DNA from 4 places in the Rhizobium sp. 9140 genome. Region 2 is predicted to be linked to each of the others. Evidence: predicted binding sites of a transcription regulator. Region 2 holds the regulator's gene; each other region holds the start of a gene.
The links. The regulator PhoB, encoded in region 2, activates phosphate uptake and scavenging genes when phosphate is short. The targets are predictions, from matches to a motif close to TGTCATNNANCTGTCAT.
Positions count from the first base shown of each region.

Region 1: a site for PhoB is predicted at 2,747-2,763, ahead of GA0004734_RS02390 (DUF2794 domain-containing protein). Genes of this name have one in related genera too.
Region 3: a site for PhoB is predicted at 3,477-3,493, ahead of GA0004734_RS02870 (DUF1045 domain-containing protein). Genes of this name have one in related genera too.
Region 4: a site for PhoB is predicted at 1,981-1,997, ahead of phnF (phosphonate metabolism transcriptional regulator PhnF). Genes of this name have one in related genera too.

Region 1 is NZ_FJUR01000001.1:512,973-518,216, forward strand. Features, by position in the region: gene acnA (aconitate hydratase AcnA) at 1-1,348, shown strand, start outside; gene GA0004734_RS02385 (DUF1223 domain-containing protein) at 1,541-2,350, shown strand; gene GA0004734_RS02390 (DUF2794 domain-containing protein) at 2,784-3,179, shown strand; gene GA0004734_RS02395 (GNAT family N-acetyltransferase) at 3,226-3,783, opposite strand; gene GA0004734_RS02400 (Bax inhibitor-1/YccA family protein) at 3,921-4,658, opposite strand; gene GA0004734_RS02405 (ABC transporter permease) at 4,820-5,244, opposite strand, start outside.
Region 2 is NZ_FJUR01000001.1:1,211,702-1,216,945, reverse strand. Features, by position in the region: gene argF (ornithine carbamoyltransferase) at 1-85, opposite strand, end outside; gene GA0004734_RS05650 (aspartate aminotransferase family protein) at 182-1,381, opposite strand; gene GA0004734_RS05645 (GcrA family cell cycle regulator) at 1,819-2,391, shown strand; gene phoB (phosphate regulon transcriptional regulator PhoB) at 2,550-3,233, opposite strand; gene phoU (phosphate signaling complex protein PhoU) at 3,422-4,132, opposite strand; gene pstB (phosphate ABC transporter ATP-binding protein PstB) at 4,188-5,003, opposite strand; gene pstA (phosphate ABC transporter permease PstA) at 5,018-5,244, opposite strand, start outside.
Region 3 is NZ_FJUR01000001.1:623,979-629,222, forward strand. Features, by position in the region: gene GA0004734_RS02850 (DUF475 domain-containing protein) at 1-86, opposite strand, end outside; gene GA0004734_RS02855 (DMT family transporter) at 531-1,451, shown strand; gene fba (class II fructose-bisphosphate aldolase) at 1,631-2,677, shown strand; gene GA0004734_RS02865 (gluconokinase) at 2,779-3,273, shown strand; gene GA0004734_RS02870 (DUF1045 domain-containing protein) at 3,645-4,352, shown strand; gene GA0004734_RS02875 (alpha-D-ribose 1-methylphosphonate 5-triphosphate diphosphatase) at 4,353-5,244, shown strand, end outside.
Region 4 is NZ_FJUR01000001.1:964,665-969,908, reverse strand. Features, by position in the region: gene GA0004734_RS04455 (D-ribose ABC transporter substrate-binding protein) at 1-207, shown strand, start outside; gene GA0004734_RS04450 (DeoR/GlpR family DNA-binding transcription regulator) at 359-1,204, shown strand; gene phnF (phosphonate metabolism transcriptional regulator PhnF) at 1,214-1,948, opposite strand; gene phnG (phosphonate C-P lyase system protein PhnG) at 2,062-2,523, shown strand; gene phnH (phosphonate C-P lyase system protein PhnH) at 2,520-3,110, shown strand; gene GA0004734_RS04430 (carbon-phosphorus lyase complex subunit PhnI) at 3,114-4,217, shown strand; gene GA0004734_RS04425 (alpha-D-ribose 1-methylphosphonate 5-phosphate C-P-lyase PhnJ) at 4,214-5,113, shown strand; gene phnK (phosphonate C-P lyase system protein PhnK) at 5,110-5,244, shown strand, end outside.

The DNA of each region.
Region 1 (5,244 bases), 700 kb from region 2:
GGCCGGCCTTCTCGCCCGCAACGCTGTCGCCAAGGGCCTGAAGAGCGCGCCGTGGGTCAAGACTTCGCTCGCTCCGGGAAGCCAAGTCGTCGGTGAATATCTCGAGAAGTCGGGCCTCCAGAAGGATCTCGACGCGCTCGGCTTCAACCTTGTTGGCTTCGGCTGCACGACCTGCATCGGCAACTCCGGCCCGCTGCCGGCGCCGATCTCCAAGACGATCAACGACAAAGGCCTGATCACGGCTGGCGTCCTCTCCGGCAACCGCAACTTCGAAGGCCGCATCTCGCCGGACGTCCAGGCGAACTACCTCGCCTCGCCGCCGCTGGTCGTTGCCTATGCGCTTGCCGGCACGGTCCAGAAGGACCTCACGACCGAGCCGCTCGGCATCGGTTCGGATGGTCAGCCTGTGTTCCTCAAGGACATCTGGCCGACCTCGCACGAGATCCAGGAATTCATCCTGAAATACGTCACGCGCGAGCTTTACGAGAGCAAGTATGCGGACGTGTTCAAGGGCGACGTCAACTGGCAGGCCGTTCAGGTACCCGCCGGCCAGACCTATGCCTGGGATGATGATTCGACCTATGTGCAGAACCCGCCCTACTTCGTGGGCATGGGCAAGTCGGGCTCCGGCATCTCCGACATCAAGGGCGCCCGCGTCCTCGGCCTGTTCGGCGACAAGATCACGACCGACCACATCTCGCCGGCCGGCTCGATCAAGGCGGCATCGCCTGCCGGTGCCTACCTCACGGGTCACGGCGTCGGCGTTGCCGACTTCAATCAGTACGGAACGCGTCGCGGTAACCACGAAGTGATGATGCGCGGCACCTTCGCCAACATCCGTATCCGCAACCACATGCTCGGCCCGAACGGCAAGGAAGGCGGCTACACCTTCCACTATCCGTCGAAGGAAGAGATGTCGATCTACGACGCGGCCATGCAGTACAAGGAAGAGGGCGTTCCGCTCGTCATCTTCGCCGGTGGCGAATACGGCAACGGTTCCTCGCGCGACTGGGCGGCCAAGGGTACCAACCTGCTGGGCGTCAAGGCCGTGATCGCCGAAAGCTTCGAGCGTATCCACCGGTCCAACCTCGTCGGCATGGGCGTCGTGCCTTTCGTCTTCGAGGCCGGCACGACATGGGCTTCGCTCAACCTCAAGGGCGACGAGATCGTCACCATCGAGGGCCTGACGAACGTTCAGCCGCGTGAAAAGCGCACCGCGGTCATCACCTATGCCGACGGCACGGTGAAGGAGGTTCCGCTGATCTGCCGCATCGATACGCTGGATGAAGTCACCTACATGAACAATGGCGGCATCCTGCAGACGGTTCTGCGCGACCTCGCCGCCTGAGGCGCAAAGATCTGAACATTGCGAAGGCCGGAACCGCGTTCCGGCCTTTTGCATGTCCGGCGCGCAGAGACGGTCATCGCCAGAATTTCACTCCAACGTGACTTTGTGTTGAGGACGCTGCGGCGTATGAAAGAGCGGTTTCCGGCTGCCGCAATCCTGCCCGAATTGGAATCTGCCCGAAGTGGACCCTGCATGCCCGCCTTCAAGACCTCTCGTTTGAGCCTGATCGGCAGCCTCTTCGTGCTGGCAGCCTTCCCGGCTGCAGCGCAAGAAGCGGTACGGGAAGCGGCGCCGCAGACGATCGTGGCGAAGACCGCGGACAGCGGGCTGGAGGTCACGCAGCCGAAGGGCGTCGTGGAACTCTTCACCAGCCAAGGCTGCGCCTCCTGCCCCCCGGCCGACGCCGCGCTGAAGCACCTGATCGACGACGGCTCCATCGTCGCCCTCTCCTATCACGTGGATTACTGGAATTACCTCGGCTGGGCAGACACGCTCGCCTCGAAGGAGAACACCGCCCGTCAATATGCCTATGCCAAGATGTTTGGCCGCAACGGCGTCTACACGCCACAGGCCGTGCTGAACGGTCGGGATCAGGTGAACGGCGCCAATCTCTCGGGCATCAAGGGACGGCTGATCGCCCTCAGCGGCGCAGACGCTGGCATGAAGGTTCCGATTTCGGCCGAGCGCAAGGACGACGAGATCGATATCACGATTGGAGAAGGGAACGGCAAAGCCAACGTCGTTATCGTCTACTTCAATCGCCAGAAGGTGGTGGACGTGGAAAAGGGTGAGAACAGCGGCAAGAAGATGTCCTACTGGCACGCCGTGCGCGACATTCAGACGATCGGCATGTGGGACGGGAAGTCCGCCCGCTTCGTGCTGCCCGCCTCCGTGCTCGATCAGGAGAAGGACAGTGGCTGTGCGATCCTGCTGCAGCAGATGAAGGACGCGGAAACCCCCGGCGCCATCGTCGGGGCGGCAACGCTGATGGCAGCGCAATAGGCTTGCCGCGAGACACAGGAAAATTGCCCGGTCCGGCATATCGAGGGCTGGGGGCTGAGGGTTTCGATATCACCGGACCGGGTGGTCTAAGCGGCAAAGGCCGGAGGCCGATCCCGATCAGGACCATCTGTGCGCCCGCGTGACCGGAGGTCGGGCATGGCAAGCTGCACAGAAACCCCGAGCCGGCGAAACAAGAAACGCTGGTCGACCGGCCGGGCAGCGCGCGGTACTTCGGAGAACCGAAGCAGCGGCGACGCGGCAGAGTTAAGCCTCGAATTCAGGCACCGGTTTGACCGCAATGCGGCAGTGCAAAAAAAGCCATTGCTTCAGGAGTTGTGAGCGGCTGCGTCTCAACATTTCCGTTCAAGCTTGATTTTCAGCGGCACTCAGGCACACTGTTACCGTCCTGTCATAACAAAAGGCCGGAATGTGCATGACCGATCAGACGGATTTGCAAGATCGCCAAACCCCCAAGGCATCTGAAAGCGTGGTCGTCGATCTCAGCGACTATCGACATGCCAAAGACCCTCTTCCCGTGACCTTCCACCGCCGAGAGCTCGACCAGATCCTGTGGGTCTATGGCCGCATGGTGGGAGAAGGCGAGTGGCGCGACTACGCGCTCGACCATATGCGCGACAAGGCGGTCTTCTCCGTCTTCAAACGCTCGGGCGAACAGCCGCTTTACCGTGTGGAGAAGGTGCCGAAGCTTGCCGCGAAACAGGGCGCCTATGCCGTGGTCAACACGCACGGCATGATTCTGAAGCGCGGGCATGAGCTCACGCAGGTGCTGAAGGTCTTCGACAAGCTGCTGAAGGTCGTGAAGAGCTGACGATGCGGGCGAAGCTGCAAGAGAGGATTGCCCGCAAGGCGCGCGGTCAGGCTCCGTAAAGCGTATCCGGATAGACGCCATCGGCCGGCAGGCTATCGACACCTTCGCCCAAGGCCAGTTGCATGAATGTGGTATCGAGCCAGCGGCCGAACTTGAACCCGCTTCCCTTCATCGTCCCGCAATCCACAAATCCTGTCGACCGGTGGACGGCGATGGAGGCGGGATGCGCGCCGCCGATGACGGCCACCATCTGGCGGAAACCGAGATCCGCGCAGCGCGCGATCAACTCCTTCAGAAGCGCCGTGCCGACGCCGCGCCCGCGTGCTTCGGGCGCGAGATAGATCGAATCCTCGACGAGAAACCGGTAGGCGCTGCGCATGCGAAAGGCCGAGGCATAGGCATAGCCAACCACGATCCCGTCCGCGTCTTCTGCGACGATATAGGGATAGCTGTTTTCGGTGATGGTGGAAAAGCGCGTCGTCATTTCCGCCTGGTCGGGAACGGCGATCTCGTAGGTGGCAACGCCGTTGCGCACGGACTCGCTGTAGATGTCCGTAATGGCAGGAATATCGGCGAGGGAGGCATCACGCAAAGTGAAGGACATGGCAGAACCTCAAAAGACATCGGTTTCCCCCGGTTCCTTCCATATTCCCCCCGTCCGATCAAGACGGTAGCGCCCGCGCACGAAAAAAGGCGGCCAAGCCGCCTTTTCCATTGATCAAGTCGAGACCTGTTCTGTGCTTAGTTGCGGTTTCCGAGGAAGCGCAGCATGAAGAGGAACAGGTTGACGAAGTCGAGATAGAGCGTCAGCGCACCCATGATCGCCTTGCGACCGGCTGCCTCGAAACCATCGCCCTCGAAGTACATTTCTTTGATGCGCTGCGTATCGTAGGCGGTAAGGCCTGCGAAGATCAGCACACCGATGACCGAGATTGCGAACTGCAAAGCCGACGACGCAAAGAAGATGTTGACGATCGAGGCGATGATCAGGCCGAACAGACCCATCATCAGGAACGAACCCATGGCCGACAGGCTGCGCTTCGTCGTGTAGCCGTAGAGCGACAGCGCACCGAAGGAGGCCGCGGTCACGAAGAACGTGCGCACGATGCTCTGACCCGTGTAGATCAGCATGATCGACGAGAGCGACAGGCCCATCAGCGCGGCATAGAGCCAGAACGTGGTCTGAGCAGCCGAGACGCTCATAGAATTGATCCGGAAGCTCAGGAACAGCACCATGCCGAACGGAGCCAGCATGATCAGGTACTTCAGCGGGCTGACATAGATCGCCTGGCCGAACGCGGTCAGCTGCCCATCGGCAAATGCGAACTGGAAAGCCAGGAAAGCGGCGACGCCGGTGATGGCGACGCCGAGCGCCATGAGATTGTAGACCCGCAGCATGTAAGCGCGCAGGCCCTGGTCGACAGCAGCGTCAGCGCGCGCGCCGGCGGTCTGCATGCGAAAGTTTCTGGGATCGGACATTCTTATCCTCATATCAGCTCGAAGTGACGGACAGGTCTCGAGAGAACTCGGACCGGGCACCGCTGCGGAGCTTCAGCAAGCCTGAGGACAATATGATGCGGAACCGCCCTATTCTCAAGGGCGGCTCTGTCGCATGACGCAAATGTAATGCGGGACGCGCTTCAGAGATCGCGAAGAACAGGCGCCGCCTTCTGCCCAAGCACGCGCCAAGTACCCGCAAGTCCAATGCCGACCGTCATGATCAGGGCGATGGCAATGGTCAGGAACGCCACGTCAGGCAGGAAGGACGAGGGCAGCGTCATGATGCGGGCCACCACAAACCATGCCGCCACACCGCCCGCCAGAAGTGCGAAAATCGCGGTCGAGAGGCCGAGGATCGTATATTCGTAGCAGAAGGCCCGGATCAGCGTCGCGCGGGTCGCACCCAGCGTCTTCAGCACCACCGCATCATGGATACGCGCGCGGTTGCCGGCGGCCAGCGCGCCGGAAAGCACGAGAACCGAGGCGACGAGCGCGACGCCGGCCGCAGCCCGGATCGCTGTTGCCAGCTGCCCCAGCAGGCCGTTGACGATGTCGAGCGCATCCT
Region 2 (5,244 bases):
TTCGCACCCGCGCATCATCGATGATGGAGCGCAGATTCTCTGCCGACATGGCGGAGAGATCGAGGAAGTGCCGGGTATCAGCCATGGAAATGCGGTGTCCTGTCCTTGTCCCGTTAGGGCTTTCAGCCCCCTGTCAGGGCCTGGGGTGTCGGTGATTCTGGTTGTCAGTAGGGGCGCGACCTTAAGCGGTCGCGCGTTGCTTCACGGCCGTCAGCGTCTCGCTGGCGCGCTCGATGCGAGCAAGACCCTCGCGGGCTTCCTCTGCTGTGGTGATCAGCGGCGGAAGCAGGCGAATGACGTTTTCGCCAGCAGGCACCGCCAGCATCTTTTCCGCCCGGATCGCTTTCAGCAGATCTGCCGAGGGAACCACCGCCTTGATGCCGAGCATAAGGCCTTCGCCGCGGATTTCCTCGATCACATCTGGGAAGCGGTCGGCAAGCGACGCCAGGCCCTGGCGGAAGACGAGCGCAACATCGCGCACGTGTTCCAGAAAGCCGTCGCCCAGAACCACGTCAAGCACGGCATTGCCGACGGCCATGGCGAGCGGGTTGCCGCCATATGTGGAGCCATGCGTGCCGGCAACCATGCCGGAGGCGGCCTCTTCCGTCGCAAGGCAGGCGCCAAGCGGAAAGCCGCCGCCGATACCCTTGGCCGCCGCCAGAATATCCGGTGTAATACCGGACCATTCATAGGCGAAGAGCTTGCCGGTACGACCGACGCCGCACTGGACTTCGTCGAAAATCAGCATCAGCCCGTATTCGTCACAGAGGTCGCGCAGCGCCTGCAGGAAAGCCTTGGGCGCCGGGCGTATGCCGCCCTCGCCCTGGATCGGCTCGATCAGGATCGCAGCCGTTTCCTCGGTGATCGCCTCCTTGACGGCATCGAGATCGCCGAAGGGAACCTGCACGAAGCCGGGCGCCTTGGGACCGAAGCCTTCGAGATACTTTGCCTGCCCGCCGGCTGCGATCGTCGCAAGCGTGCGGCCGTGGAACGCGCCTTCGAAGGTGATGACGTGGAAACGCTCCGTCCGGCCCTTGGCGAACTGATAGCGGCGCGCGGTCTTGATGGCGCATTCCAGCGCTTCCGCGCCCGAGTTGGTGAAGAAGACCTTGTCGGCAAACGTGTTGTCGGTCAGGCGCTTGGCAAGCTTTTCCTGGCCGGGAATCTCGTAGAGGTTCGACAGATGCCAGACCTTTTCGGCCTGATCCTTCAGCGCCGCCACCAGATGCGGATGGGCGTGGCCAAGTGAATTGACCGCGACGCCGGCAGCGAAATCGAGATAGCGCGCGCCATCTTCCGCCACCAGCCAGACACCCTCGCCGCGCTCGAAGCGCAGCGGCGCGCGCATGTAGGTCTCGTAAAGTGGGGTTGCCTCGGCCATCGTGCCAATCTCCTCGTCCTGTCCGCGCGGTCTGCGGGAAGGTTCGATCTGTTTTGCAGAGACCGGCAGTGCCGGCCCGGAATGAAAAATACCGCCCTGACGGCGGCGAGCGCACTATCGGTATTTCAGGTGCTGCTGTCAACAAAAGTCCCGGAATTACGGCCTTGTCGCGCGTTTTTCGGGCGCGATGCTTTCTGGAGAAAAGGCCTTGCAAATATATCACGCGGTGACAGCAAGTTGGGGAAAACCCAAAAATCGATTCGGGTCGATTCCCCGGACTCTTGTCAGGGAGTCACCCCGTCTCTAGGTTAGCAAATAATTGCTAGACGCATGCGGCGGACCTAGTCACCAAAAGAGTCAAGGCGTTGCAGCTTCGGAGCCATCCGGGGCGCGGTGAGGGATTCGTCCTTCATGAACGGCCTGGAACGGAGACGACCATGAATTGGACTGACGAGCGGGTTGAGAGACTGAAGAAGCTCTGGGCCGAGGGGTTGAGCGCGAGCCAGATCGCGGCACAGCTCGGCGGTGTCAGCCGTAACGCCGTTATCGGCAAGGTTCATCGCCTGTCGCTTCCCGGTCGTGCGAAAGCCGGTGGTGCCGCCCCGAGCGCAAACCGCCCGAAGCGTCCGGTCGTTGCCGCACGCCCGGCAGCGCCGGAAGCCGTCGTCGCCAACGCCGCCCCGCGCGCAGCACCGCTGCGTCCCATGGCACGCCCGGTCAACACGATGAACGTGAACGCGGATTCCGAAGGCGCCTTCGCACCGGAAACCGCACTGACGGTGACCGGCAGCGGGACGAGCGGCGCAACGGGCAGCAATGTCGTCGTACCGATGTCGCGCAAGCTCGTTCTGACACAGCTTACCGACCGCACCTGCAAGTGGCCGATCGGCGATCCCATGAAGGACGAATTCCACTTCTGCGGCAACGACTCTCCGGATACCTCGCCCTACTGCACATTCCACGCCAAGCTGGCCTACCAGCCCTCGGCAGAACGTCGCCGCGCGCGATAAACGCCTGGTAGACCACAACGAAAAGGCCTTCTTCGTTCTGTGAAGAAGGCCTTTTGCGTTATGGATGATGAAGGATGCTTCGTCTGCACCGGACCTGGGCAATCGACAGCGATGCAGCCCTCGAAGACGTTATGCTTCGGGAGCAAAGCGTCATATCATCAGCTTTCCAGCGAGTAGCCTGCGCCGCGGACCGTGCGGATGACGTCTTGCATGTTGGAGAAATTGAGGGCCTTGCGCAGGCGGCCGACATGGACGTCGACGGTGCGTTCGTCCACATAGATGTCATGACCCCAGACGCCGTCGAGAAGCTGCGAGCGGGAGAAGACGCGACCGGGCGAGGCCATGAAGAATTCGAGCAGGCGAAACTCCGTCGGCCCGAGGCGGACTTCGCGGGTTTTGCGGTGAACGCGGTGGGTTTCGCGGTCCAGCTCGATATCGCCGCATTTCAGAAGCGAGGACAGGACTTCGGGACGCGCACGGCGCAGCATGGCCTTCACGCGCGCGATCAGCTCGGGCGTCGAAAATGGCTTCACGACATAGTCGTCGGCGCCAGTGGCAAGGCCGCGAACCCGCTCGCTCTCTTCGCCCCGCGCCGTCAGCATGATGATCGGCAGGCGCTCCGTTTCGCTGCGCTGGCGCAGGCGACGGCAGAGCTCGATGCCGGAAACGCCGGGCAGCATCCAGTCGAGGATCAGAAGATCGGGCAGCCGCTCCTGCAGCCGCACCTCTGCCTCGTCGCCCCGGTTGATGGTGTCGACATCGAAGCCTTCGGCCTCAAGATTGTAACGCAGGAGGACGCTCAGCGCTTCTTCATCTTCGACAACGGCAATTTTCGGCTGCATTTCTGGACTCCGTAGTCTCCTTGTCACGCGACAAGGCTTTCGCCAGAACCCGAGGGCGGCGATCATCGTTGACAGTTCATGCGCGGCGCAGAGGCCACCGGATGGCTGCATATCCTTCAGCCGAACGTCCGCCGGCATCGAGACCGGAAGCAACGGCGCAGGAGCATTTCGGCTCCCGCGCCGCTCGCTCAGGTGGCGAGTGCGCCGACGGTGTTCGACGAGTCGTCCTTCGGACGTTCGCCCAGCGGCTGCGCACCGGTCGTCATGTAGTAGATCGTCTCGGCGATGTTGGTCGCGTGGTCGCCGATGCGCTCGATGTTCTTGGCGCAGAACAGGAGATGCGTGCAGGGCGTGATGTTGCGCGGGTCTTCCATCATGTAGGTTAGAAGCTCGCGGAACAACGAGGTGTAGATCGCGTCGATCTCGCTATCACGCTCGCGAATGGCCTTTGCCTTCTCGGCCGAGCGGGATGCGTAGACATCCAGCACTTCCTTCAGCTGCATCAGCGTCAACTCGGCCAGATGCTCGATGCCGCGGGACAGCTGCCGCGGCAGGCTGGCGCTGGAGACGGCGATGACGCGCTTGGCCGTATTTTTGCCGAGATCGCCCACGCGCTCCAGATCGGCCGCAATGCGGATCGACCCCATGATTTCGCGCAGGTCGGCCGCCATCGGCTGGCGCTTGGCAATCGTCACGATCGCCTTCTCGCCGATCTGGCGCTCGGCGTCGTCAAGCACGACGTCGTCGGAGATGACCTTCTGGGCAAGACCCAGATCGGCATTGACGAGGGCGCGAACGGATTCGGCCACCATCTGCTCGGCAAGGCCACCCATCTCGGAGATACGGCGGCTCAGATATTTCAGGTCTTCGTCATAGACGGATGCGATATGGGTTGCCATGGATCCTGTCCTTGGAGTTCGGTCACGGGCACAAGGCTGTCGGTCGGGCGACCGATCAGCCGAAGCGGCCCATGATGTAATCCTGGGTGCGCTGGTCATCCGGATTGGTGAACATCTTGTCGGTGTCGTTCTCCTCGACAAGATTGCCGAGGTGGAACATGGCGGTGCGCTGCGAGACGCGGGCTGCCTGCTGCATGGAGTGCGTGACGATCACGATCGTGTAGTTGGCGCGCAGCTCGTGGATCAGTTCCTCGACCTTGGCGGTGGCGATCGGGTCGAGCGCCGAACAGGGCTCGTCCATGAGGATGACTTCGGGGCTGACGGCAACGGCGCGCGCGATGCAGAGACGCTGCTGCTGGCCACCGGAAAGGCCGGTGCCCGACTCGTGCAGGCGGTCCTTGACCTCGTTCCACAGACCGGCCTTCTGCAAGCTCTGCTCGACGATGGCGTCGAGTTCGGCCTTGGTGCGGGCGAGACCGTGGATCTTCGGCCCGTAGGTCACGTTTTCATAGATGGACTTCGGAAACGGGTTCGGCTTCTGGAAAACCATGCCGACGCGGGCGCGCAGTTCGACGACGTCGATCGAGGGATCGTAGATATCACCGCCGTCGAGCGTGATCTTGCCCGTGACCTTGCAGTGGTCGATCGTGTCGTTCATGCGGTTGAGCGTCCGCAGGAAGGTTGACTTGCCGCAGCCCGAGGGGCCGATCAGCGCCGTGACCGTGTTTTCGCGGATGTTGAGGTTCACGTCGAACAGCGCGCGCTTTTCGCCGTAGTAGACCGACACATCCTTGCCAATCATCTTGTGAGGGACAGCATTCATCTTCTGATCGACCGCCTTTTCGAGAGTCGCTTCTGACATCATGTTCATTGTTTTCTACCTCACTACCAGCGTCGTTCAAAGCGGCGCCGCAACAGGATTGCGCCAAGGTTCATGACCACCAGGAAGATCAGGAGCACGATGATCGCGCCGGAGGTCCGTTCGACAAATGCACGTTCGGCTTCGTTGGCCCACATGTAGATCTGGACCGGCAGTGCCGTGGAAGGTTCGAGCGGCGAGCCCGGGAAATCGACCACGAAGGCCACCATGCCGATGAGAAGCAGTGGCGCGG
Region 3 (5,244 bases), 590 kb from region 2:
CAGGCGCCGAGCGCAAGACCGAGGCCGGTGACGATGAAGGCCCAGGTGAAATAGCTGAGCGTCGATGTCTGGGTGGAGGTGTTCATGCGCCCGCCCTCCCGCTGGCAGCGACGTTCGCTCCGGTGCTGATCGGAGCAGGAGTGACAGAAAGCGATGCCATGCCCGCATGGGTACGCATCGTCAGAAAGACGTTCTTTGTCATGGGAATTTACATCCGCCGGCTCGGTGTGCTGGCGGTACCGACATCGCGAGAGCGCCGTTAAAACTCTCGCCAGAGGGGCCCGGCACCAAGTTCGTCCCGCGCGAGTGTCGATGTCGTATGCGCGGGATTGCTGAACTAATTAGCCATCCCACCTGCCGCGTCAAGATGTCACCCGCACAGCGAGGAAACTCATTTCCTTTTATCATGAAGCCATCGCCAAGCGGCACTGGATCGCTCGCACCTTTTATGGCAACAGACAGAGCCTCTTGCAGCGCCCGATCGAGCCCGCATCGGCCCCATTCCCGATCATGCCGCTGAGCGCTCTGCCATGCCGTCCACCGCCCCTGCGAAACCGTCCGCCCTCCAGAAAGGTTCAGCCAGCCTGGGCATCGTCTTCATGCTTCTGGGCATGCTGATGTTTTCGCTGAACGACACAATGGGGAAATGGCTGGTCGAGACCTATCCGGTCCTGCAATTGATGGCGATCCGCAGCATTGCCGCGCTTCTCGTGCTGCTGCCGCTCGTTCTCCGCCGCGGCATTATGACGGTGGTTCGGGTCGAGCGTCCCGGGCTGCAGGCCCTGCGCGCGCTGCTGTTTGCCATCGACGCGACCGCCTTCTACTTCGCCGTCGGCTACATGCCACTCGCCGATGCGATGATCTACTGGCTTGCGGCCCCCATCTATGTCGCGGCGCTGTCGCCCTTCCTGCTCGGCGAAAAGGTCGGCTGGCGGCGCTGGACCGCGATCCTCATCGGCTTTGCCGGCGTGCTCATCGCGCTCGATCCATCGCGCGAAAGCCTGTCGATGCCCGCACTGGTCGCGCTCTTCGGCAGCGCCTGCTTTGCCTTTGCCATCATGCTCGGCCGCACGCTGCGCACCACGCCGGATACGACGCTGGTCGTCTGGCAGTTCGTCGGCTCGCTGGTCTTCTCGCTCATCGGCGTCGCCGTCGTCCCCGGCAGCTGGAAGCCGCTCGATCCCGCGACGATCCTGCTTCCGGCCCTTCTCGGCGTCGTCGCCATGCTCGCCCACGTTCTCGTCAGCCGCTCTCTGAAGCTTGCGGATGCCGCGACCGTCGTTCCCTTGCAATACACGCTGCTTTTCTGGGCGGTGGTCTTCGGCTGGATCTTCTTCGGAGATACGCCACGCCCGACAGTCATCATCGGTGCAGCCCTCATTGTTGCCTCAGGCCTCTTCATCTTTTTCCGTGAGCAGACGCTAAAGGAATTTCATCCGGCCGACGAATAGCGGCCTTCTCCGTTGCCAAAACAGTTGCGATCCTTATGCTGGTCAACCAGATAGAGATCCGGCGGTAGTCGCTGCGAGGGCACCACGACGTCACTTGGGACGTTCCGTGTGAAGCCCCGCCCGGAGCATGGGAAAAGAGCCGCCGCAACCAGAGCGGCCGGCACAATGGGAGAGTGTGTATGGGACTGATCAGCCTTCGGCAATTGCTGGATCATGCGGCCGAAAACGACTATGCGGTGCCGGCCTTCAACGTGAACAACCTGGAATATGTGCAGGCGGTCATGCGGGCGGCGGACAAGACCGACAGCCCCGTTATCCTTCAGGCCAGCCGCGGTGCGCGGGCCTATGCCGGCGACGGCTTCCTGCGGCACCTCATCCTCGGCGCCGCCGAGGAGTATCCGCACATTCCGATCTGCCTTCATCTCGATCACGGCGACCAGCCTTCCACCTGTATCTCGGCCATCACCAATGGCTTCACCTCCGTCATGATGGACGGCTCTCTGCTGGCCGACGGCAAGACGGTGGCAAGCTATGAATACAACGTCGCGGTCACAGCCGAAGTCGTGAAGATCGCGCACGCGGCCGGCGTTTCCGTCGAAGGCGAACTCGGCTGCCTCGGCAATCTGGAAACCGGCGCGGGCGAAAAGGAAGACGGCCACGGCTTCGAAGGCAAGCTGACCCGCGAGGAACTGCTGACCGACCCGGAACAGGCGCTCGACTTCGTCAGCAAGACCGGCGTCGATGCGCTGGCCGTCGCCATCGGTACCAGCCATGGCGCCTACAAGTTCACCCGCGCGCCGGATGGCGACATCCTGTCGATCGAGACGATCGAGAGGATCCACAAGGCCCTTCCCAACACCCACCTCGTCATGCACGGCTCCTCCACGGTACCGCAGGACCTGCAGGATCTCTTCACGGCCTATGGCGGGGAAATGACCCAGACCTGGGGCGTGCCGGTATCGGAAATCCAGCGCGGCATTCCCTTCGGCGTGCGCAAGGTCAATATCGACACCGACCTGCGTCTCGCGATGACCGGGACGATCCGCAAGTGCTTCAAAGAAAAGCCGGAGAATTTCGATCCGCGCAGCTACCTGAAGCCCGCGACGGCGCTGATGACCGACGTCTGCCTGGAGCGTTTCGAGGCCTTCCGCACGGCCGGCAAGGCACCGTCGATCCGCATCAAGCGCATGGCCGATATGGCGGCCACCTACGCGAAGATGGGCTGATCCACGTGCCGGACATCGATAGAAAAAACGGGGGGCCTTCCGTCCCCCGCACATCCCAGCCTGAAGCCGCAACGGCGCATCTTCCCGCTCCCGTTGTGGTCATGGGGGTTAGCGGCTGCGGCAAAAGCTCCGTCGGCGAGGCCATCGCCGCGGCTTTCGCAACCGACTTCATTGAGGGCGACGCCCTGCACCCGCCGGAAAACATCGCCAAGATGTCGGCGGGCACGCCGCTGACCGATGAGGACCGCTGGCCGTGGCTCGACGCCGTCGGCAAGGCCCTCCACGAGGGATCTGACGCAGGCCATGCGGTCGTCGTGTCCTGCTCCGCGCTGAAGAAGGTCTACCGCGACCATCTGCGCAAAGCGGCGGGCGGCAGGCTCGCCTTCGTCTACCTCACAGGAACGCGAGCCGTCCTCGAATCCCGCATGGGCCATCGCACCGGCCATTTCATGCCCACCTCCCTTCTCGACAGCCAGTTCAGGACGCTGGAAACGCCGACGGGCGAAGACCTCGTCGTCACCGTCGATATCGACCGGCCGCTCGACGCCGTCATTGCCGCCGCCCTGGAAGGCCTCGCCGATCTCCAGACGGCGTGAGCGCCGTCTGCTGGAACTCCGGCACCCGATCTGCGCCATTTTTGACGCACCTGCCCCCGGCTTGTGCTGAAGCGCTTCTGCCCCGTGACTCCGGCGGCAGAAGCGCTTTAAGGACGTTCGGTATGAATGCTCCGGTGATTCTCCAAGGTACGCGGGGACAGAAAAACGCTGACAAAAAGAGGGAAGGCGGGAACCACCCGCGATGTCATGACGTCGTCACATGAGAATGACACGCGTGCCGCAAAACGACGGCACAGACCCGAACCCGCTTCGACACGCGTCACCTGGTGCTCGGGCGGTGGGAATAGGAACGACCGCCAGGGCTTTGCCGACTGCGCAAAGACCGGAAGCAGGCCATGATCGAGGATGCGATGCGCTACGCCCTTTACTTCACCCCGCCGAAAGATGACGCCCTGACGCTGGCCGCCGCAGCCTGGCTGTCGCGCGATGCCTTTCTCGATGGCCGGGTGCCGACACCCGAGGTTCCCGGCTTCACGACGGAAGAGCTCGGCATGCTGACGGCAGAGCCCCGGCGCTACGGCTTCCACGCCACGCTGAAGGCCCCCTTCGCGCTCGCCCCCGGCCGCACGGAAGCCGAACTCCTTGCAGCCCTCGACGAGTTTTCGGCCGAATGCGAGCCCTTCGAGATCCCGTCCCTGACGCTCGGTCAACTCGGCCCCTTCTTCGCGCTCGTTCCCGGCGCGCCTTCGGATGCGCTTGCGAGCTTCGCCGCCGAGACCGTGCGCCGGTTCGAGCCGTTCCGGGCCGCCCTGTCGGCGGAAGATATCGCCCGGCGGAAGCCCGAAACGCTGCCCCCGGCCGAGCGACAGAATCTCGAGAACTGGGGTTACCCTTACGTTTTCGACGAATTCCGCTTTCACATGACACTGACCGGCCCGGTTGCCGAAGAGCGTTGCCCTGCCGTGCGGGCAGCACTCGAAGAAGCCTTCGCCGGTTTCCTGGGAAAGCCATTGTCCGTTACCGCGCTTGCGCTCTTCATCGAGCCGAAGCGCGGCAGCCCCTTTACCGTCCACTCGCTGATGCCGCTGGGCGATGCCGCGATCGAAGGAGACAGATGAATGGCCGTCGAGCAGATCTTCACCAATGCCAGCATTGTCCTGCCGGATGACATCGTAAAGGGCTCCGTGCTCGTTCGCGACGGAGAGATTGCTGATATCTCGACCGGCACCGTGCATAGCGGCGAGGACTTCGAGGGCGACTTCCTCATTCCCGGCCTCATCGAGCTGCACACCGACCATCTGGAAACCCATTATTCGCCCCGACCGGGCCTGCGCTGGATGAAAATGGCGGCGATCCAGGCGCATGATGCGCAGATCGTCACCTCCGGCATCACCACGGTGTTCGATTGTCTGCGCATGGGCTCGGCGGAAGGCGACGACGGCTTTGCTACCGGCGAAATGCGCGCCATGGCCGATGCGCTGGCGGAGGCCGAGCGGGAAAACCGCCTGCGTGCAGATCACCGCATCCACCTGCGCTGCGAGGTTTCGACCGATAACGTGCTCGACCAGTTCGATGCTTTCGGCGACGATCCGAAGGTCGGCCTCGTTTCTCTCATGGACCACGCACCGGGCCAGCGCCAGTTCCAGACGATGGATCAGTACATTCTCTACTACAAGATCAAACGCGGCCTTTCGGACGAGGCCTTCGCGATTTATGTCGAGAAGCAGCTGGCACTGTCGGAGCGAAACTCAGCCCGCCACCGGATCGCGATTGCCAACATCTGCGCGGCCCGTGGCATCCCGATCGCCAGCCACGACGATGCGACGGCGGCGCACGTGACGGAATCGATAGACCTCGGCGTCAAGCTGGCGGAATTCCCGACCAGTCTGGAAGCAGCCGATCTTTCCCACAAAGCCGGTCTCAGCGTGCTGATGGGCGCGCCGAACGTCGTGCGCGGCGGCTCGCATTCCGGCAACATCGCCGCCCGCGATCTCGCCGAGCGCGGCGTGC
Region 4 (5,244 bases), 250 kb from region 2:
GCAGTCGCCGCCATCAAGGCCGGCGAATTGCAGTACACCGTGCTTCAGCCGGTCGCCGTCTTCTCGGAAGAAGCCGTGAAGCAGGCCGACAGCTTCATCAAGACGGGTGCCACGGGCGCCAAGTCCGAAAAGCAGCTGTTCGATTGCCTGCTGATCACCAAGGACAATGTCGACAAGTACTCGGCACCCTTCGTGCTCGACAAGTAAGCATTCGACACCAGAGAGGGTGCCGCTTGCGGCGCCCTCTTTCTCCTGACGCGCCCCTTGTCACGCCCGGCGGTCGCATCCTTGCGAACGGGTTTCCCGTTAGAGGTTTTATGCGCTAGGACGCATACAGAGCGAACAGAGGGGCTAAGGGATGACGAACAGGACAACCGTCGGTCAGTTCATGTCCGAGCTTCCCAGCGACAGTCGCCAGGCCCGCCAGATCGTGCGCCGCCAGCTGATCGCCGAGGCCGTGATGGCCGAGGGCTCGATGCGGATCGAAGACCTGACCGACCGTTTCGGCATCAGCCTGATGACCGCGCACCGGGATGTCGACGAGCTCGTCAGCCGCGGCCTCTTTCGCAAGACGCGCGGCATCGTGACGGCCGCGCCGACGAGCCTTATCGAATCCAGCGACGTCTACCGCTCCAGCCGTCAGGCGCGGGAGAAAGCCGCCATCGCGCAGGCGGCCATGACCTTCATCGAGCCGGGACAGGCGATCTTCTTCGACGACAGCACCACCGTGCTGCAAATGGCGCATCACCTGCCCGAAAAGGTGCCGCTGACGGTCATCACCAATTCGCTCAATCTGATGAACGACCTGAAGGCCGTGCCGGACGTGACGCTGCTCGGGCTCGGCGGGCAGTTCTACAATTGGTGCAACGCCTTCATGGGGCGCATGACGATCCGCGAGATCGAGAAGCTCAGGGCCGATACCGTGTTCATGTCGATGTCGGCCATTCTGGACGACGTTGCTTTTCACCAGTCGCCGGAAATGGTGGAGACCAAGCGGGCGATGTTCGACAGCGCCGCCATGCGCATCCTTCTGGCCGACCACACGAAATTCGAGCGCCGGGCGCTCTATTCCTTCGCTGCGCTGACCGAATTCGACCTCGTCATCGTGGACGACAACATTGCCCCGGAGCATCTGGAGCGCATGCGCTCCAAGGGCATCAACCTGATGGTCGCGCCAGTGGATCGGCCGAAGGCAGGCCGATAGGACGTCCGCTCACGCAGCACTTTCCGGATTGACGAAGACGAGCTCCATGCGGTCGGCGAGGAAGCGGGTGCGGATCGCCTGCAACGGCCGGCCGTCGAGATCCACATCCACCGCATTAGTCACCAGCACGATGGCATCGCCGGCACAGGAGAGCGCATCGGCATCGCCCGGCGAAACGCGTTCCGCCGTCAGCCGCGTCTCGCGCCTTCGATAATCGGCAAGTCCACAACGGCCAAGCGCCTGGGTGATCGAGCCTTCCTGCGCATAGGCGGCGATAATGCCGGGGAACCGTTCAGCCGGGAAATGCGAGGTGGAGCGGGACAGAGGCACGCCATCCACCACGGCCATATGATCCAGCCGGTGAAGCGGGGCTCCGAGCGCTAAACCGAGCAGCCGCGCCATGGCCATGTCGGCCGATACCTTCTGCGATCCGACAAGCCGGCCCGAAGGCTCCAGCGACTGGCGCATCATGTTCTCGGAGAACCGCGCCCGCGTGCCGATCGGATAGGAGATGCGCGGCTCGACCGGATTGACGAAGGTGCCGCGCCCCCGCTCGGCCCGGACGATCCCCTCTGCCGCGAGAACCGCAATGGCGCGGCGCACCGTGTGTCGGTTGACGCCGTAGTCGGCTGCGAGCTCAGTTTCCGGCGGCAGGCGGTCGGTCACCACAGCGTCCATGATCGATGCGCGAATACCGTCGGCAACGCGCCGCCAGCGGGAAATACCGTCATCCTGCCCGTCCAATGTCAGCTCCTTCTCTTCGTATCGCGCCGTAGTGTCATAGCGGCGTCACGATTCCCGGGTTATAAATCGGATCAAGATTAGTTGTCTACACAAATAGACAAATAGGATCCGAAATGACCAGAGAACATCAGATATCGGGCCGCAAGCGCGCCCTCGACGCCATGGCGTCCATGCCGGCCGATCTTCTCGGCGAACGCTACGGCGCGATTGCCAAAGCGGCACCGCAGGCCATTCCAGTGCGCGGCCCCGAGATCGGCGCCGTGATGGTGCGCGGGCGGATCGGCGGCGGCGGCGCTCCGTTCAACCTTGGCGAGACGAGCGTGACGCGAGCGACCGTAAAGCTCGACAGCGGCGAGGTCGGCCATTCGATCATTCTCGGCCGCGACATCGAAAAGGCCCGCATGGTCGCACATCTGGATGCGCTCGGGCAGCTCGACGCATGGCAGGCCGTGATCGAAACGGATGTCGTCACGCCGGCGCTGGCGCTCGATGCCGAGGCGCGCAAGCAGCGCGCGGAAGAAACGGAAGCGACGCGCGTCGATTTCTTCACGCTGGTCCGGGGAGAAGACCGATGAGCCTCGCCTTTGTCGACGGCGGCTTCGCCGAACCCGTCTTCGGATCGCAGCGCGCCTTTCGCGCCCTGATGGATGCCTTCGCGCGACCGGGCACCGTCGCGGATCTCTCCGGCCTTGCCGTGCCGCCGGCACCGATATCCCCTGCGGCCGGCGCGATCCTGCTGGCGCTCGCCGATGCGGACACGCCCGTTTTCTTCGAGACGGACATGCCGGACGTGAAGGCCTGGACCGGCTTTCACACGGGTGCTGCGGCAACCGCTGACGCGTTGTCGGCCCGTTTCGTCCTCCTTTCGGATGACAGCGACTGTGCCGGCTGGCGCCGATTTGCCGTAGGCACGGCGGAATATCCGGATCGTTCGGCCACACTGCTCCTGCCGGTTGCGGAGCTTCGCGGCGGGCAGCGCCTCACCCTTCGCGGACCTGGCATCGAGACCACGACCGACATCGCGCCGCAGGGCCTGGGCGCCGGCTTTCTCGACGTGATGGCCGCCAACCGTGCCGGCTTTCCGCTCGGCTTTGACCTCGTCCTCGTTTCGGGCGGCGAGGCTCTGGCTTTGCCCCGCACCACACGCATTCAGGAGGCCTGAGCCATGTATGTAGCCGTCAAAGGCGGTGAAGCCGCCATCGAGAAGGCGCACAAACTTCTGGCCGACCGTCGTCGGGGAGATCGCTCCGTTCCTGCTCTCTCGCTCGAACAGATCGCGGGCCAGCTTTCGCTGGCTGTGGACCGTGTCATGGCCGAGGGATCGCTCTACGATCCCGAGCTTGCAGCCATGGCCGTGCGACAGTCGCGCGGCGACATGATCGAGGCGATCTTCCTCATCCGCGCCTATCGCACGACGCTGCCGCGTTTCGGCGCAACCCGGCCGGTGGAGACGGCGGCCATGCGGATCGAGCGGCGCGTCTCGGCCACTTACAAGGATATTCCCGGCGGACAGCTGCTGGGGCCGACCTTCGATTATACCCACCGCCTGATCGATCCCGATATGGCCGGCGACCATCCCGTCGCGCCCGGCGCGCGGCGTGACGTGACGGAGGATGCCGCCTACCCGCGCGTGACGGATATCCTCAACGCCGAAGGCCTGATCGAGCCGGATATCGCCTCCGATGCCGAGCCCGGCGACCTCACCCGCGACCCGACCGGCTTTCCCGCCGGCCGCGACCTCCGGCTTCAGGCACTTGCGCGCGGTGACGAAGGTTTCCTTCTGTCGCTCGGCTATTCGACCCAACGCGGCTACGGCCGCACGCACCCCTTCGTCGGTGAAGTGCGCATTGGCCTCGTCGATCTGGAAATCGACCTGCCGGAACTCGGCTTTGCCATCAATATCGGCGCGATCCGGGTCACCGAGTGCCAGATGGTGTCGCAGTTCAAGGGCGGCGGCGAGGACGGTCCGCGCTTTACGCGCGGCTATGGCCTCGTCTTCGGCCAGTCGGAACGCAAGGCCATGTCGATGAGCCTTGTCGATCGCGCGCTGCGTGCGGACGAGTTTGATGAAAACAGGGCGGCACCGGCGCAGGACGAGGAGTTCGTCCTCTCGCACTGCGACAATGTCGAGGCCACCGGCTTCGTCGAGCATCTGAAACTGCCGCATTATGTGGATTTCCAGGCCGAACTCGACCTGCTGCGCATGCTGCGGCAGGAACATGCGGCGGAAAAGACCGCCGGGACGGACCGACAGGAGGCCGCGGAATGACCTTGCCCGCCTATAACTTCGCCTATCTGGACGAACAGACCAAGCGCATGATCCGCCGCGCGATCCTCAAGGGCATCGCCATTCCGGGCTATCAGGTGCCCTTCGCCTCCCGCGAGATGCCGATGCCATACGGCTGGGGCACCGGCGGCGTACAGGTGACGGCCGCCATTCTCGGGCCGGACGACATTCTCAAGGTGATCGACCAGGGCGCCGACGACACGACCAACGCCGTCTCCATCCGCGCCTTCTTCGCAAAGACCGCCAATGTCGCGACGACGACCAAAACAGCGGAGGCGACGATCATCCAGACCCGCCACCGCATTCCGGAAGAGACGCTGAAGGCGCACCAGACCATCGTCTTCCAGGTGCCGATCCCCGAGCCTCTGCGTTTTCTCGAGCCCCGCGAGACCGAGACGCGGGTCATGCACGGGCTGGAGGAATACGGCCTCGTGCATGTGAAGCTCTACGAGGACATCGCCCAGCACGGCCATATCGCCACAACCTATGCCTATCCGGTGAAGGTCGAGGGTCGCTATGTCATGGACCCCTCGCCCATTCCGAAATTCGACAATCCGAAGCTCGATCGCTCGCCCGCCTTGCAGCTCTTCGGCGCGGGACGCGAGAAGCGCATCTATGCGCTGCCGCCTTTCACCCAGGTGACGAGCCTCGATTTCGAGGATCACCCCTTCACCGTCCAGACCTTCAGCCGCCCCTGTGCGCTCTGCAACGCGACCGGCGTCTACATGGACGAGGTGGTGACCGACGACCGGGGCGGGCGGATGTTCGTCTGCTCCGACACCGACCATTGCGAGACGCGGCAAGCGGACGGCCACACGGGGGCCGGCCTGCCGCAGCTCGGGGAACATGCGTCAATCGAGCAGGAGACCACGCGATGACCGATCCCATCCTCTCCGTCCGCGGGCTCGAAAAGCGCTACGGCGCCTTCATCGGCTGCACCGACGTCTCCTTCGACGTCTGGCCGGGCGAGGTCGTCGCCATCGTCGGCGAGTCCGGCTCCGGCAAGACG